DNA from 2 places in the Micromonospora kangleipakensis genome. Region 2 is predicted to be linked to the other one. Evidence: riboswitches for the same ligand, from Rfam matches in the RefSeq annotation. Region 2 holds a riboswitch; the other holds the start of a gene.
The links. Region 2 has a riboswitch for cobalamin ahead of cobN (cobaltochelatase subunit CobN). Riboswitches for the same ligand answer to the same signal wherever they lie in the genome.
Positions count from the first base shown of each region.

Region 1: another riboswitch for cobalamin. It lies ahead of bluB (5,6-dimethylbenzimidazole synthase); the one in region 2 lies ahead of cobN (cobaltochelatase subunit CobN).

Region 1 is NZ_SHLD01000001.1:1,076,408-1,083,735, reverse strand. Features, by position in the region: gene EV384_RS05255 (hypothetical protein) at 1-46, shown strand, start outside; gene EV384_RS05250 (TadE/TadG family type IV pilus assembly protein) at 46-534, shown strand; gene EV384_RS05245 (TadE/TadG family type IV pilus assembly protein) at 540-998, shown strand; gene EV384_RS05240 (hypothetical protein) at 995-1,426, shown strand; gene EV384_RS05235 (LysM peptidoglycan-binding domain-containing protein) at 1,441-2,469, shown strand; gene EV384_RS05230 (Rieske (2Fe-2S) protein) at 2,561-3,412, opposite strand; gene bluB (5,6-dimethylbenzimidazole synthase) at 3,555-4,175, opposite strand; cobalamin riboswitch at 4,213-4,411, opposite strand; gene EV384_RS05220 (EamA family transporter) at 4,505-5,404, shown strand; gene EV384_RS05215 (flavin reductase) at 5,443-5,715, opposite strand; partial or broken gene EV384_RS05210 (helix-turn-helix domain-containing protein) at 6,089-6,855, shown strand; gene EV384_RS05205 (DUF397 domain-containing protein) at 6,846-7,037, shown strand; gene EV384_RS05200 (crotonase/enoyl-CoA hydratase family protein) at 7,172-7,328, shown strand, end outside.
Region 2 is NZ_SHLD01000001.1:5,344,420-5,351,747, reverse strand. Features, by position in the region: gene EV384_RS25790 (glycosyltransferase 87 family protein) at 1-1,128, opposite strand, end outside; cobalamin riboswitch at 1,725-1,854, shown strand; gene cobN (cobaltochelatase subunit CobN) at 2,230-6,033, shown strand; gene EV384_RS25780 (VWA domain-containing protein) at 6,063-7,328, shown strand, end outside.

The DNA.
Region 1 (7,328 bases), 4.3 Mb from region 2:
GGCGAACAACTGGATGAACGCCATCCCGAACAACACCGCGCCGTGATGGACCGCCCCGCTCGTACGGACCGGAGCCGGTCGGCAGCCGCCGATCGGCCCGCCGGCCCCCGCGGACCGGGGCGGCTCTGCGACGCCATCCGGCGGCGGCTCGCCGAGGGCGGGGCGGACCGGGGCGCGAACCCGGTGGAGCTGGCGGTGCTGATGCCGGTGATCCTGGTGCTGCTCTTCGCCTCGATCCAGCTCGCCGTCTGGTTCGTCGCCCGCTCCACCGCGCTGAACGCGGCGCAGAGCGGAGTGAACGCCCAACGGGTCGTCCAGGCGCCGCCCGGCGCCGGGGAGGCCCGGGCCACCCGTTTCCTGCGGGCGGCCGGTGACTGGCTGGTCGGCTGGGAGGCCGCCGGCCCGACCTGCGTCGCCGGCGCCACCGAGGTCACCTGCACGGTCAGCGGCCGGTCCCTGTCGGTCATCCCGGGGGTCAGCTTCCCGGTCCGGCAGACCGCCCACGGCACCATCGAACGCTGGACGACGGGGTGAGGCGGATGGTCGACCGGCCCGATCGGGGTTCCGTCTCGATCGAGGTGGCGGTGCTCGCCCCGGCCTTCATCGCGCTGATGGTGCTGGCCGGGGTGGCGGGCCGGACCGCGGTCGCCGACGAGGCGGTGGAGTCGGCCGCGCACGACGCCGCCCGGGCCGCCTCGATCGCCCGGGACGCCCGCACAGGCCGGGCCGCCGCCGTCGAGGCGGCCCGGCGACAGCTCGACTGGCGGGGCCTGAACTGCTCGGGCGAGCCGGCGCTGTCGCTCAGCGGCTCGGTGGGAAGGACGCGGACCACCTTCGAGCGGGCGTACCGCAGCGCGCCGGGCGTGCCGGCGACCGTCACGGTCACGGTGAGCTGCACCGTCTCCTTCGCCGACCTGCGCGCCCCCGGGGTGCCGGGCGGCAAGGCCGTCGCCGCCACCTTCACCTCGCCGCTGGACACCTACCGGAGCCGCCGATGACCGGGTGGACGGTCCGGGAGAGCGGCCGGGTCAGCCTCTTCCTCGCCGCTGCGATGACCGGCGTGCTCGTCATCATCGGGCTCGCCTACGACGGGGCCGGGCAGTTGCGCTCGTTGCAGCGCGCGGACGACCTCGCCGCGGAGGCGGCCCGCAGCGGCGGCCAGATGATCGACCGGGCGCGGGCGATCGAGGGCGGCCCGAAGGAGATCGACGAGGCGAGCGCCCGGACCGCCGTCGCGGACTACCTCGCCGCCGCGCGCGGCGTGCGCGGCCACGAGGTCAGCTTCCCGGTGGTCGACGGCGAGAAGCAGATCCAGGTACGCGTCCGCATCACCTACCGCCGGGACCTGCTCGGCCTGTTCGGCTTCGACAACACCGTCACCGTCACCGGTGAGGCCACCGCGCGGGCGCTCACCGGGGCGCCGTAGGAAGGAAGGCAGCCATGGCCGCACCGCAACGGTCCGCCGTACGGCGGACCGGCCAGGTCCTCACCGGGCTCGGCTCCCTCGTCGTGCTCTGCGCGGTGCTGGCCGGCGCGCCGATCGCGCTGCTCGCCTTCGCCGGTAACCCGCTCCCCGACCACCTGCCCACCCTCGCCGAGATCGGTACGACGCTGACCAGCCGGGACGACGGGCAGCTCTTCCTGCGGGCGCTGGCGGTGGTCGGCTGGTTCGGCTGGGCGACGTTCGCCTTCTCCGTCCTGCTGGAGCTGGGGGCGCAGACGCTGCACCGGCCGGCGCCCCGGCTGCCCGGGATGCGCCGGCAGCAGCGGGCGGCCGCAGCGCTGGTCGGCTCGGTGGCGCTGATCCTCGCCGCGACCCCGGTCGCCGCGAGCGCCGCCACCCTGGCCGCCCCGCCGGTCGCCACCGCGTCGGCCTTCCCGACCGCGTCGACGGCCGCCAGCTCGGCCGCGCCGACCACGTCCGCCACCGGCGGGCTGCTGCCGGGGCGGGCCGCGCCGCCGGTGTACCGGGTGGCGAAGGGCGACTACCTGGGCGAGGTGGCCGAACGCTACCTCGACGACTTCGACCGCTACCGGGAGGTTGCCCGGCTCAACCGGCTCGCCGATCCGGACCGGATCCGCGCCGGTCAGCTGCTGAAACTGCCCGCCAGCGCGGTCGACGAGGGCGCCCGTACGCACGCCACCGGCCGCCTGGTGGTCCGTCCGGCGACGCCCACCCGCCCCGCCCCGGCCTCCCGTACGCCGACCGCTCCGCAGCCGTCCGACGTGACGCCGCAGCAACCCGCGCCGGATGTCGACGGGCCGGTGGGACAGCCGCCCGCGATGGCCGCCGGTGCGTCCCGGGCGATCACCGACGAGGGCATCAACCGGCCGCTGGCGATCTCGGCGGTGCTGGCGGTGGCGAGCATCGTCGGCGCGCAGATCGGCGCGGTGCTCGGCCTGCGGCGGCGGCCGGTGGTCCGGACCGCCGGGCGGGCGCTCTCCAGCGGCCGGCACCGCAAGGACTGACCGACCGGGCCGACCGGGCCCGACCGCCGCCGGTCCGGCGCTCGCGGGCAGGCGGGCGTTCCGGCGACCGGCGACGGTCCGGCGGTCGGCGTCAGGGCAGTCGGGTCTGCAGGACCCCGTTGACCACCCGGGTCGGCAGGACCTGCTGGTCGTTCCCGGACGGCCCGTGCACCACCTCGCCACCGTTGAGCCGGAACGTGCTGCCGTGCCACGGGCAGACCACGCAGGCGTGGCCGTCGATCTCCTGCACCTCGCCCTGGCCGAGCGGGCCGCTCTGGTGCGGGCAGCGTTCCAGCATCACGGTGACGTCGTCGCCGTGCCGGTAGAGGATCACCGAGACGTCGTCCACCTCCCGGGTGAGCAGCTCCCGCTGCGGCAGGGTGGCCAGGTCGGCCAGCGGGTGCCAGCCGTCGCTGATCAGGTGCAGCTCGGAGACGCTCTGGGTGACCTGCGCCCCCTGCTTGTACGCCAGGTGCCCGCCCAGGTACGCCCCGGTGCTCGCCGCGGAGAGCCCCAGGTACGCCAGCGCCCGGCCCAGCCCGTGCCGCCCGTTCAGCCGGGCGGCCAGCGAGCCGGCGTAGAGGGCCACCCCGACGGCGTTGGAGGCGGCGTGCACCAGGCCGACCCGGCGCTGGTCGCGGGTCAGCGAGGCCCAGTCGTTGAGCCCGGCCAGGGCGGCAGGCACCGCGCTGGCCGTGCCGAGCCCGACCAGCGCGGTGGCGGCCCGGCGCTGCCCGGGCAGCAGGTCGACCACGGCGGCGGAGATCCAGGCTCCGACCGGCACCTGCACCATCGCCGGGTGCAGCGGGTGCCCGAGCCAGACGCCGTGCAGCGCGTCCCGGACCCGCTGCGGGCGCAGGGTGGCTTGGACGACGCGCTGCAACCGGTCGCCCACCCGGTCCAGCGCGGAGGCCTGTTCGAGTTTCGTCAGCAGTTCACGCACCCGGTCCGACTTCCCGGCAGGAGCCGCCCCAAACCGGGCGGCGGCGGCGAATCACCCGTCCGGTAACCGGACCACCCGCCCGCCTTCTCAGGAGACAGCGCGATCCTGCTGGCGCAGCCGGAGCGCGGGTGGGTCAGGCGGGTCAGGCGGACCAGCGGTCGGTGTGCAGCGCGGCGGTGAGCGGGCGGCCGGCGCGCCAGCCGTGGCGGACCAGGTCGGGGACGGTCTCCAGGTGGGTGACCGGGCCGAGGCAGAGCCAGGCGACCGGGCGGACGCCGGCCGGGATGCCGAGCAGCTCGGCCAGGAACGGCTCCCGGTAGAAGGAGACCCAACCGACGCCGAGCTCTTCGGCGGTGGCGGCCAGCCAGAGGTTCTGGATGGCCAGGCAGACCGAGTAGAGGCCGGCGTCCGCGATGGCGTGCCGGCCGAGCACGGCCGGGCCGCCCCGCGCGGGGTCGTACGTGACGACGACCGAGAGCGTGGACTCCAGCACCCCGTCGATCTTGATCCGGGCGAACCGTTCGGCGGCCGGACCGTCCAGGGTGGCGGCGAAGGTGTCCCGCTCGACCTGCACGTGCCGGTGGAAGCGGCGGCGGGTCTCCGGGTCGCGTACCAGGATGAAGTCCCAGGGCTGGGTGTGGCCGACGCTCGGCGCGGCGTGCGCCGCGGTGAGGATGCGGTCCAGGGTGTCGTCCGGCACCGGCGCTCCGGTGAACTCGGCGCGCACGTCCCGACGGCGGTGGATGACGTCGTACAGATCCAAGGCAGGCTCCCGCTGCGCTCGGCCCGACCCCGAAGGGCGGGCAGGCTGACGCGAGGCCGGTCTTCGGACTCCCGGATCGACGCCTGGCCGTCCGCCTTCCCAGCCGTACGGCCAGTGGCTGCGCGTGACGCGCGTGGACGGTGGCTCCCCGGTCACCGCGGCGGGCCCGTGCCGGATTCGCACCGGCTTCCCGATTCTCCCCGCTCGCGCGGGGCACCTCACATGATCGTGCCGCCGCTGATGTTAGCGCCCGCCCCGAACCGCAGGGCCGGCCCGGGGAGCGGGAAATCCGGTCGCGCCGGGCCCGGTCCGCGACCATCGTGACCGAGGTGTACGCGCACGCTTCCCGCCCCCTGCCGGTCCACCCGGCCGTCCGGCTCACCGCGGCGCTCGGCCGCCCGGAGGCCGTACCGCCGCCGTTGCTGATGCTGCTCGGGATGGTCTCCACGCAGGTCGGCGCGGCGGTGGCCAAGCAGCTCTTCGCCTCGACCAGCCCGGGCGGCACCACCGCCCTGCGGCTCGGCCTCGGCGCGCTCGTCCTGCTCGCGGCGAGCCGGCCCACGCTGCGGCTCGGCTGGCGGGCGGTCGGTCTGGTCGGGGCGTTCGGGGTGGCCATGGCGGCGATGAACCTCGCCTTCTACGCCGCCCTGCAGCGGGTGCCGCTCGGGGTGGCGGTCACCGTCGGCTTCGCCGGTCCGCTGCTGGTGTCGCTGCTGGGCAGCCGCCGGTTCACCGACGTGCTCTGGGCGGCGCTGGCCGGCACGGGCGTGCTGCTGCTCGCCGGACTGGGCGGGGTCGGCGTGGACGCCGTCGGCCTGCTGCTCTGCGCGCTGATCGCGGTCGGCTGGGCCGGGTACGTGCTGCTCGGCAAGGCGATGAGCGGGCACGTGCCGGGCACCCGGGGGCTGGCGCTGGGGATGGCCGTGGGCGCGGTCTGCGTACTGCCGTTCGGGGTGGCGTCGGGCGGCGCGGAGCTGCTCGACCCCCGGATCCTCGCGCTCGGGCTCGGGGTGGCGCTGCTGTCGTCGGTGCTGCCGTACTCGGCGGAGCTGGCCGCCCTGCGCCGGCTGCCGGCGCGGGTCTTCGCGGTCCTGCTCAGCCTGGAACCGGCGGTGGCGGCGCTGGTCGGCGCGCTGCTCCTGGGCGAGCTGCTGGCCTGGCCGCAGCTGCTCGGGGTGGGCTGCGTGGTGGGCGCCGCCCTCGGCGCCACCCTGGCCCGCCGCGCCTGACCGCCGGCGCGGACCGCCGGGAGCCGCCGCCGCGCCGGTCATCGGGCGCGCGCCCAGGACAGGAACCGCTCGGTCAGATTCGCCGGCGCGGCGTGGCCGTTGAGTTGGGACAACTGCGCGCCGGCCTCGGCCATCAGGGTGCCGAGGTAGACCAGCAGCGCGGTCCGGTCGTCGCGGTACTCGACCAGTAGGGAGAGTCGCGCCGGCTGGCAGGGCCACTCCGCGCCGCAGCCCCGGCAGCGCCACAGCGGGCGCATCGGCAGGTGCGGCCGGGACGGGCGGCTCACCTCCGGCCGCCGGCGCGCCGCCATCCGCCGGCCCGCCAGCGCTGCGCCGGAGTGAGGTTGCCCGCGCGACCCGGGTCGCTCGTCGGAAAGACCTCGGTCGGCCGGGTCGCCCAGCTCGGCCGCTCGTTCAGCGGCGTCCTCGGTCGAGGTACGGGGATCGACCTCTCGGGCTGGTGTCGCCAGAACCGGAAACGCACGGTGGGCTCCCTTCGGAAGAGGTTCGAGGGGGCCGCCCCCGACGTCGTTGGCGGGGCGGCCCCGGCGCTGACGCCGACCGCCGGGCTCCTCGCCTCCACCGGTCGCGCCGTCCTGCGCAACACGCTCCCTCCGGTGATCGGACAGATACACCGCGTAGCTATATGGTCGGTGGATATTCGAGACATCCGATGGAGGGGCCGTGAACGACGCGCTGCGGGTGGCGCTCGGCGAGACCGGGCACACGACCGAATCGCTCGCCGAGCGAGTGGGCGTGGACCCGAAGACCGTGGGGCGGTGGCTCAGCGAGGGCCGGATCCCCCATCCCCGGCATCGGGTGTCAGCGGCGGAGGTGCTGGGCCGGGACGTCGGGGACATTTGGCCGGACACTTCAAGACGTCGTGAGCCGGTTTGGTTCCGTCCATGGCAGGAGATCGAGCGCGAGGCGGTGTCGCTGCGGTCGTTTGAATCCCTCGTTCTGCCGGGCCTACTTCAGACCGAGGCCTATGCCAGAGCTGTTCTCATCGGTGCCGGCATGCTGCCGAGGGCCGACATCGACCGACACATCGCGGCTCGGCTCGCCCGTCAGGGCATCCTCAGACGAGAGGATCCGCCGCAGTTCACGGCCGTCATCGACGAGGGAGTTCTCCGCCGGCCCGTCGGTGGTCCGGAGACGATGCGCGAGCAACTCCACGCCCTGGTTGCCGCCTGCGCCGAACCGCACGTCCGGATCCACGTCGTGCCGTCCTCGGTCGGGCCTACGCCGGCCTGAACGGCCCCTTCGTGATCGCTGCCTGCCCGGACCACCGGCTCGCCGGCTACCTCGACAACCAGCTCCAGGGACAAGTGGTTAGCGACGTCGATGAGATCGCGGCGATAATGGCCGCGTGGGAGAACGTGCGCGGCGAGGCGTCGTCCCACTGGCAGTCGGTCGACCTCATCACGGAAGTGGCGGAGACATGGAGCTGACGGGCGCCCGGTGGCGCAAGAGCAGCCGCAGCAGCGGCAACGGCGGCAACTGCGTCGAGGTCGCCGACAACCTCCCCGACCTGGTCGCGGTCCGCGACTCCAAGAACCCGACCGGCCCGGCCCTCACCTTCACCCCGGCCGCGTGGCGAGCCTTCGTCGCCGAGCTGCGTGAGCGCGCCTGAGACTGGCGGACACCAGCGATTCATTCACGTCATCAGCTTCGTAGCGGGCGCGAGCCTTGACCTGACCCGTCGAGGGCAGCACGGCGCCGACTGAAACCTGGCGTGCCGGTGCCGTCGGCGGGCATGCTGACCCGATGGGCGTACGCGTGGAGCACGACGCGCCGGTGACCACGGTGATCCTGGACCGGCCGGCGGCCCGGAACGCCGTCGACGGACCGACCGCCCGGGCGCTCGCCGACGCGTTCCGCGCCTTCGAGGCCGACTCGGACGCGGCGGTCGCCGTGCTCTGGG
Region 2 (7,328 bases):
CCGGGACGCCGCGACCGCGATGCCGCCGAAGCCGGCCAGGCAGAGCGCGCACACACCGAGCGCGCGGGCGTTCTCGAACAGGAACTGCACGCCGGGCCGCGTCGAGACCGGACCCAGCACCGCCCCCAGCGACAGCACCATGGTCACCAGCAGGGCCGCGCCGGCGACCTTCCGGGCGGGTCCGGACGCGCCGATCAGCAGCATCGCGGCCAGCACCGGCCAGACCTGGTGGTGGGTCCAGGACACCGGCGACGCGGCCACGGTGGCGCAGCCGACGAGCACCGCGCCGTGCCCCGGCCGGCCGTGGCGGGTGAGCTGCCGCGCGCGCAGCAAGGCCACCGCGCAGATCGCCCCCACCAGCGCGGCCCAGACCAGCGGCAGGGACGCCTCGTCGACGCCGAGCCGCAGCAACATGCCGTGCAGCGACTGGTTGCCCAGGGAGGCCAGGTTGCCGATCCGGGAGGTCTGGAACACGGTGCCGGTCCAGTAGCTGCGGCTCTCCGCGGGCAGGACGGCGGCGCCGATCCCCGCGCACGCCACGAAGGTGAGCGCCGCGCGACCGGCGTCCCGGTACCGGCCGCTGGCGAGGAAGTACACCACGAACAGCAACGGGGTCAGCTTGATCGCCGCGGCCACCCCGACCAGGATTCCGCGGAACCGGGGCGGCGCGACCCCCATGCCGTCCAGGAGCGCCAGGAGCACGACGAAGATGCTGACCTGCCCGAAGCGGAGGTTGCTCTGCACCGGCGCGGAGAGCATCAGCACCGCGGCCACCGTCGCCACGGCGAGCGGCCGTCGGGACCGCCCGCTCGCCAGCACGCCACCGACCGGCACGGCGATGGCGACCACCGCCGCGACCGTCAGCAGCAGCCAGATCACCTGTGCCACGGACTCGGTGACCGCGGTGACCGGCCAGAGCGCGACCGCTGCGAACGGCGGGTAGGTGAACGGGCCGCCGTTCTCCGCGACGTACGTGTACAGCGGGCGCCCGGACCGCAGCTGGGCCAGCGCCCCGTAGTAGATGTGCAGGTCGGAGAGGCGGTCCGGGCGCCGCAGCACCAGCACGGTGGACACCAGCGCGGTCACCGCGAACCCGGCCCACACCAGCACGACCCGGCGGTCTCGCATCGCCTGAGGATAGGGCAGTCCGGCCTCGGATCGGGGGCGGTGGGCCGGTCAGCCCGCCAGCGCCTCCCGGGCCTGCGCCAGGCTCATCGGGCAGGTCGGCCGCGCGCAGCGCGGCCTGGATCTCCCGGGCGTGCGCCGGGCTCTGCCCCGCGTCGACGATCACACTTCCGCCGTCGCCGGCGACGACGGCCACGCCGGGCCGGACGTTGCCCGGGTCGGGATCGCCGGGAAAGAGCCACACCCGGCCGGCGACATGTCGGAGCGCCACGGTGTCGATGGCGGCAATTCCTCCCTGGGCGATGGCCGGGGTCCACTGTCGACCTCCGGTGCTGGCCGCTCGGGGCGCCCCGGGCCGTCCCGCCAGGGGCGGAGCGGCCGGCGTGGAGTGGGAGACCGTGCGGCGGGAATGGCGTGGAAGGGCGCGGCGCGGACCGGCGAAATGTGCGCCGGGCATCGGCGTCCGCCATTCTGCTCCGGGTCGATCGCGGGTCAGACACATCGACCGCGGGTGATGCTGCTGTCGCGGCCGGTCCCGGCGAGGCGGCCGTTGACCGGCGGCGGGCGGGTGTGGCACCATTCGCGGCCTGACGGCAGTGAAGGAAGCCGGTGTGATTCCGGCGCGGTCCCGCCACTGTCACCGGGGAGCGATCCCCCCTCGTGAGTCACGGCCGTGTGTCTGCGGTTGGAAGGCCGGGGGTGAGCGTCGATCCGGGAGCCAGGATACTTCGGCCGTCGGGAGCTGACCCCAGGGCGTGGACACCCGAGGAGGACCCGATGCACGGCTGCTCTGCCATCGACGATGATCGTCGCATTCGGCCGGCGCGCACCGACGCGCCGTTGACCGCCCACCCCGCCGCACCGCGCTCCGGTCGCACTCCCGTGCGCCCGGCCGCCCGCGTGACCCGGCGCCGCGCCGCCACCGGTCCCGTCCGGCTCGTCGCCGCTCTCCGCTGAGTTCCGTCCCGCCCCGGTCCGCCGCCGGCCGCGTCCGCGTACCCACGCGTCGCCGCTGAGCCGGCCATCGGGCGGCTGACCCCGCGCCCACCCCCTGCCCGTCGGCGGTCGACCCGCCACCTCGGGTGTCACTCTCCGGAGCTGTCCGTGCGCATCCTGCTGCTCTCCACCGCCGACACCGACCTGCTGGCGGCCCGCGCCAGCGGCCCGGGCTACCGGCTGGCCAACCCCGCCCGGGTCGCCGCCGACGCCGTGCCCGCGCTGCTCGACGGCGTCGACCTGGCCGTCGTACGCCTGCTCGGTGGTCGGCAGGCGTGGCCGGACGGGCTCGCCGCCGTCCTCGCCTCCGGCGTGCCGACCGTGGTGCTCGGCGGCGAGACGCTGCCCGACGCCGAGCTGATGGCGGCCTCCACCGTGGCCGCCGGGGTGGCCACCGGGGCGCTGGCCTACCTGGTCGAGGGTGGCCCGGACAACCTCGCCCAGCTGGCCCGGTTTCTCTCCGACACGGTCCTGCTCACCGGCGAGGGCTTCGCCCCGCCCGCGCCCACCCCGCCGTACGGCATCCTCGGCGACCCCACCCACGACCGCGACCGCACCCCGCACCGCCACGGCGACCGCGACCGCATCCCCGACCGCGACGGCGAACGCATTCCCGACCAGGCCGGCGAGCGTGGCCGGAACACGACCAGCGCGACCGACGCCGGTGGCGGCCCGCCGGCGGACGGGCGGCCGACGGTGGGGATCGTCTTCTACCGGGCGCACGCCCTGGCCGGGAACACCGCCTTCGTCGAGACCCTGGCCGACGCGGTCGCGGCGGCCGGCGGGCGCCCGCTGCCGATCTTCTGCGGCTCGCTGCGCGGCCTCACCCCCGGCGCCGGACCCCTCGACCTCTTCGCCCGCTGCGATGCGCTCGTCGTGACGGTGCTCGCCGCCGGCGGGACGATCGCCGCCGACGCCTCCGGCGGGGGCGACGAGGACGCCTGGGACGTCGGCGCGCTCGCCGCCCTCGACGTACCGGTCATCCAGGCGCTCTGCCTGACCAGCACCCGCGAGCAGTGGGCGGCCGGCGACGCCGGACTCTCCCCGTTGGACGCCGCGATGCAGGTGGCCATCCCCGAGTTCGACGGGCGGATCATCACCGTGCCGTTCTCGTTCAAGCGGATCGACGCCGACGGGCTCTCGGTCTACGAACCCGATCCGGAGCGGGCCGCCCGGGTCGCCGGCATCGCGGTACGCCAGGCCCGGCTGCGGCACGTGCCGAACGCCGACAAGCGGCTCGCCGTCGTGCTCAGCTCCTACCCGACGAAGCACTCCCGGGTCGGCAACGCCGTCGGGCTGGACACCCCCGCCTCGGCGGTACGGCTGCTCGCCGCCCTCGCCGACGCCGGCTGGCACCTCGGCGACGGGCCGGTACCCGACGACGGGGACGCGCTGATCCACGCGCTCATCGCGGCCGGCGGGCACGACGTCGAGTGGCTCACCCCGGAGCAGCTCGCCGCCGCCGAGGCCCGGGTGCCGGGGGAGACGTACCGGCGCTGGTTCGACGCGGCCCCGGCCGGGCTGCGCGAGCGGATGCGGCAGCACTGGGGCGAGCCGCCCGGCCAGCTCTACACCGACGGCGGGGACGTCGCCCTCGCCGGGCTGCGGTTCGGCAACGTGGTGCTGCTCATCCAGCCGCCGCGCGGCTTCGGGGAGAACCCGATCGCCATCTACCACGACCCCGACCTGCCGCCCAGCCACCACTACCTGGCCGCGTACCGGTGGCTCGCCGCGCCGGTCGCCGACGGCGGCTTCGGCGCGGACGCCGTGGTGCACCTCGGCAAGCACGGCACCCTGGAATGGCTGCCCGGCAAGGGGCTCGGGCTGGCCGCCGACTGCGCCCCCGACGCCGTCCTCGGCGACCTGCCGCTGGTCTACCCGTTCATCGTCAACGACCCCGGCGAGGGCACCCAGGCCAAGCGCCGCGCCCACGCCGTCGTCGTCGACCACCTGGTGCCGCCGATGGCGCGCGCCGAGACGTACGGCGAGCTGGCCAAGCTCGAACAGCTCCTCGACGAGTACGCGACCGTGCAGGCCCTCGACCCGGCCAAGGCCCCGACGGTGCAGGCGCAGATCTGGGACCTGGTCCGCGCCGCCGAGCTGCACCACGACCTGCACACCGAGCAGAAGCCCGACGCCGCGGACTTCGACGACTTCGTGCTGCACCTCGACGGGTACCTCTGCGAGGTCAAGGACGTGCAGATCCGCGACGGACTGCACGTGCTCGCCCAGGCGCCCACCGGCGAGGCCCGGGTCAACCTGGTCCTCGCCGTGCTCCGCGCCCCGCAGGTGTGGGGCGGCGCCCGCGCCCTGCCCGGCCTGCGCCAGGCCCTCGCCGCCAGCGTCGGCCTGGACGAGCAGGAGCTGCTCGCCGCGCCCGGCACCCGGGTGAGGCTGCCCGAGGCGCTGACCGACGTGGTGGACGGCCCCGCCGCCACCGCCGCCGACGCGGTCGACCTGATCGAGGCGCTGGCCCGCCGCCTGGTCGTCGGCATGGAGACCCTCGGCTGGGACGCCGGCAAGGTCGACGCCGTCGTCCGGGAGGTCGCCGGGCGGCCGATCCCGGACGCCGCCGACGTGCTGCGCTTCGCCGCCCGCGAGGTGGTGCCCCGGCTGGACCGGACCACCGACGAGCTCGACCGGGTGCTCGGCGCGCTCGACGGCCGCTTCGTCCCGCCCGGGCCGTCCGGCTCGCCCACCCGCGGCCTGGTCAACGTGCTCCCCACCGGCCGGAACTTCTACTCCGTCGACCCGAAGGCGATCCCGTCGCGCAACGCCTGGGACGTCGGGGTGGCACTCGCCGACTCGCTGCTCGCCCGGCACCTCGCCGACACCGGGGCGTACCCCCGCTCGGTCGGGCTGACCGTCTGGGGCACCAGCGCCATGCGGACCCAGGGCGACGACGTCGCGGAGATCCTGGCGCTGCTGGGCTGCCGGCCCACCTGGGACGACCGGTCCCGCCGGGTCACCGGCGTGCAGGTGGTGCCCCTGGCCGAGCTGGGCCGGCCCCGCGTCGACGTGACCGTCCGCATCTCCGGCTTCTTCCGGGACGCCTTCCCGCACGTCGTCGCGCTGATCGACGACGCGGTCCGGCGGGTCGCCGCCCTCGACGAGCCGGCAGGCGACAACTACGTCCGGGCGCACGTCGCCGCCGACCTGGCCGAGCACGGCGACGAGCGGCGGGCCACCGCCCGGATCTTCGGCTCCAAACCCGGGGCGTACGGGGCAGGGCTGCTGCCGCTGATCGACGCCCGGAACTGGCGCACCGACGCCGACCTGGCCGAGGTGTACGCCGTCTGGGGCGGCTACGCCTACGGCCGCGGGCTGGACGGGCGGGAGGCGCGCGCCGACATGGCCCGCTCCTTCGCCCGGATCGCCGTCGCCGTCAAGAACCAGGACACCCGCGAGCACGACATCGTCGACTCCGACGACTACTTCCAGTACCACGGCGGGATGGTGGCGACGGTTCGCCACCTCACCGGCGTCGCGCCGGCCGCGTACGTGGGGGACTCGGCGATGCCGCACGACGTGCGGACCCGCACCCTCGGCGAGGAGACCCGCCGGGTGTTCCGGGCCCGGGTGGTGAATCCGAAGTGGATCGCCGCGATGCGCCGGCACGGCTACAAGGGCGCGTTCGAGCTGGCCGCCACCGTGGACTACCTCTTCGGCTACGACGCCACCGCCGGCGTCGTCGACGACTGGATGTACGCGCGGCTCGCCGAGACGTACCTCTTCGACCCCGACACCCGGGAGTTCCTGGAGCGGTCCAACCCGTGGGCGCTCCGCGGGATCACCGAACGCCTGCTGGAGGCCGCCGAGCGGGGCATGTGGGCGGAACCCGACCCGGCCGTGCTCGACCGGCTCCGCGAGACGTACCTGGCCAGCGAGGGCGACCTGGAGGAGCGACAGTGACCGGCTACCCGTTCAGCGCGGTGCTCGGCATGGACGAGATGCGGCTCGCCCTGCTGCTCAACGCGGTCAACCCGGCCATCGGCGGGGTGCTGGTCCGCGGCGAGAAGGGCACCGCCAAGTCGACCGCCGTCCGGGCCCTCGCGACGCTGCTGCCCCCGGTCGACCGGGTGGCCGGCTGCCGCTTCGCCTGCGACCCGGCCGTACCCGACCCGGCCTGCCCCGACGGCCCGCACCCGGCCGGCGGCCACGCCGAACGCCGCCCGGCCCGCCTGGTCGAACTGCCGGTCGGCGCCGCCGAGGACCGGGTGGTCGGCGCGCTCGACCTGGAGCGGGCCCTCGCCGAGGGGGTACGCGCCTTCGAACCCGGCCTGCTCGCCGCCGCCCACCGCGGCGTGCTCTACGTCGACGAGGTGAACCTGCTCCACGACCACCTGGTCGACCTGCTCCTCGACGCCGCCGCGATGGGGCGCTGCCACGTCGAGCGGGAGGGCGTCTCGGTCAGCCACGCCGCCCGGTTCCTGCTGGTCGGCACGATGAACCCGGAGGAGGGAGAGCTGCGCCCGCAGCTGCTCGACCGGTTCGGGCTCACCGTCGAGGTGGCCGCGAGCCGCGACCCCGCCGTGCGGGTCGAGGTGGTCCGCCGCCGGCTCGCCGCCGACGCCGACCCGGCCGGCTTCGCCGCCAGCTGGGCCGAGGCCGACGTGGAGGTGGCCCGCCGGGTCGTCGCCGCCCGCGACCGGCTCGACCGGGTGCGGCTCCCCGACGCCGCGCTGCGGCAGATCGCCGAGGTCTGCGCCGCGTTCGACGTCGACGGCATGCGCGCCGACATCGTCACCGCCCGGACCGCCGTCGCGCACGCCGCCTGGCAGGGCCGGGATCGGGTGACCGCCGACGACGTCCGGGTCGCCGCCCGCCTCGCCCTGCCGCACCGACGGCGGCGCGACCCCTTCGACAGCCCCGGCCTGGACGAGAAGCGCCTCGACGAGGCGTTGCGGCGGGCCCGGGACGAACACCCCGACGACGACCCGCCGGACGGCGGCCCTACCGAAGGGCCCGGGCCCGACGGCGGACCCGGCGGCGGCGGACCGGCCGGCGCCGGACCGGCCGACCACGCCGACGGCGGCGACCGGGCGGCCCGCGGCGACGGCGGCTGGCCGGACCGGCTCGACGACGGGTCCGGGACGGATCACGACGGTGGGTCCGACGGTCAGCCGGGTGCCTACCGGCGGCGCGACGGCGGCCCGTCCGGGGACCAGCCGGCCGGCGGGGTGCAGCCGGTGGCCGTACCCCGGGAG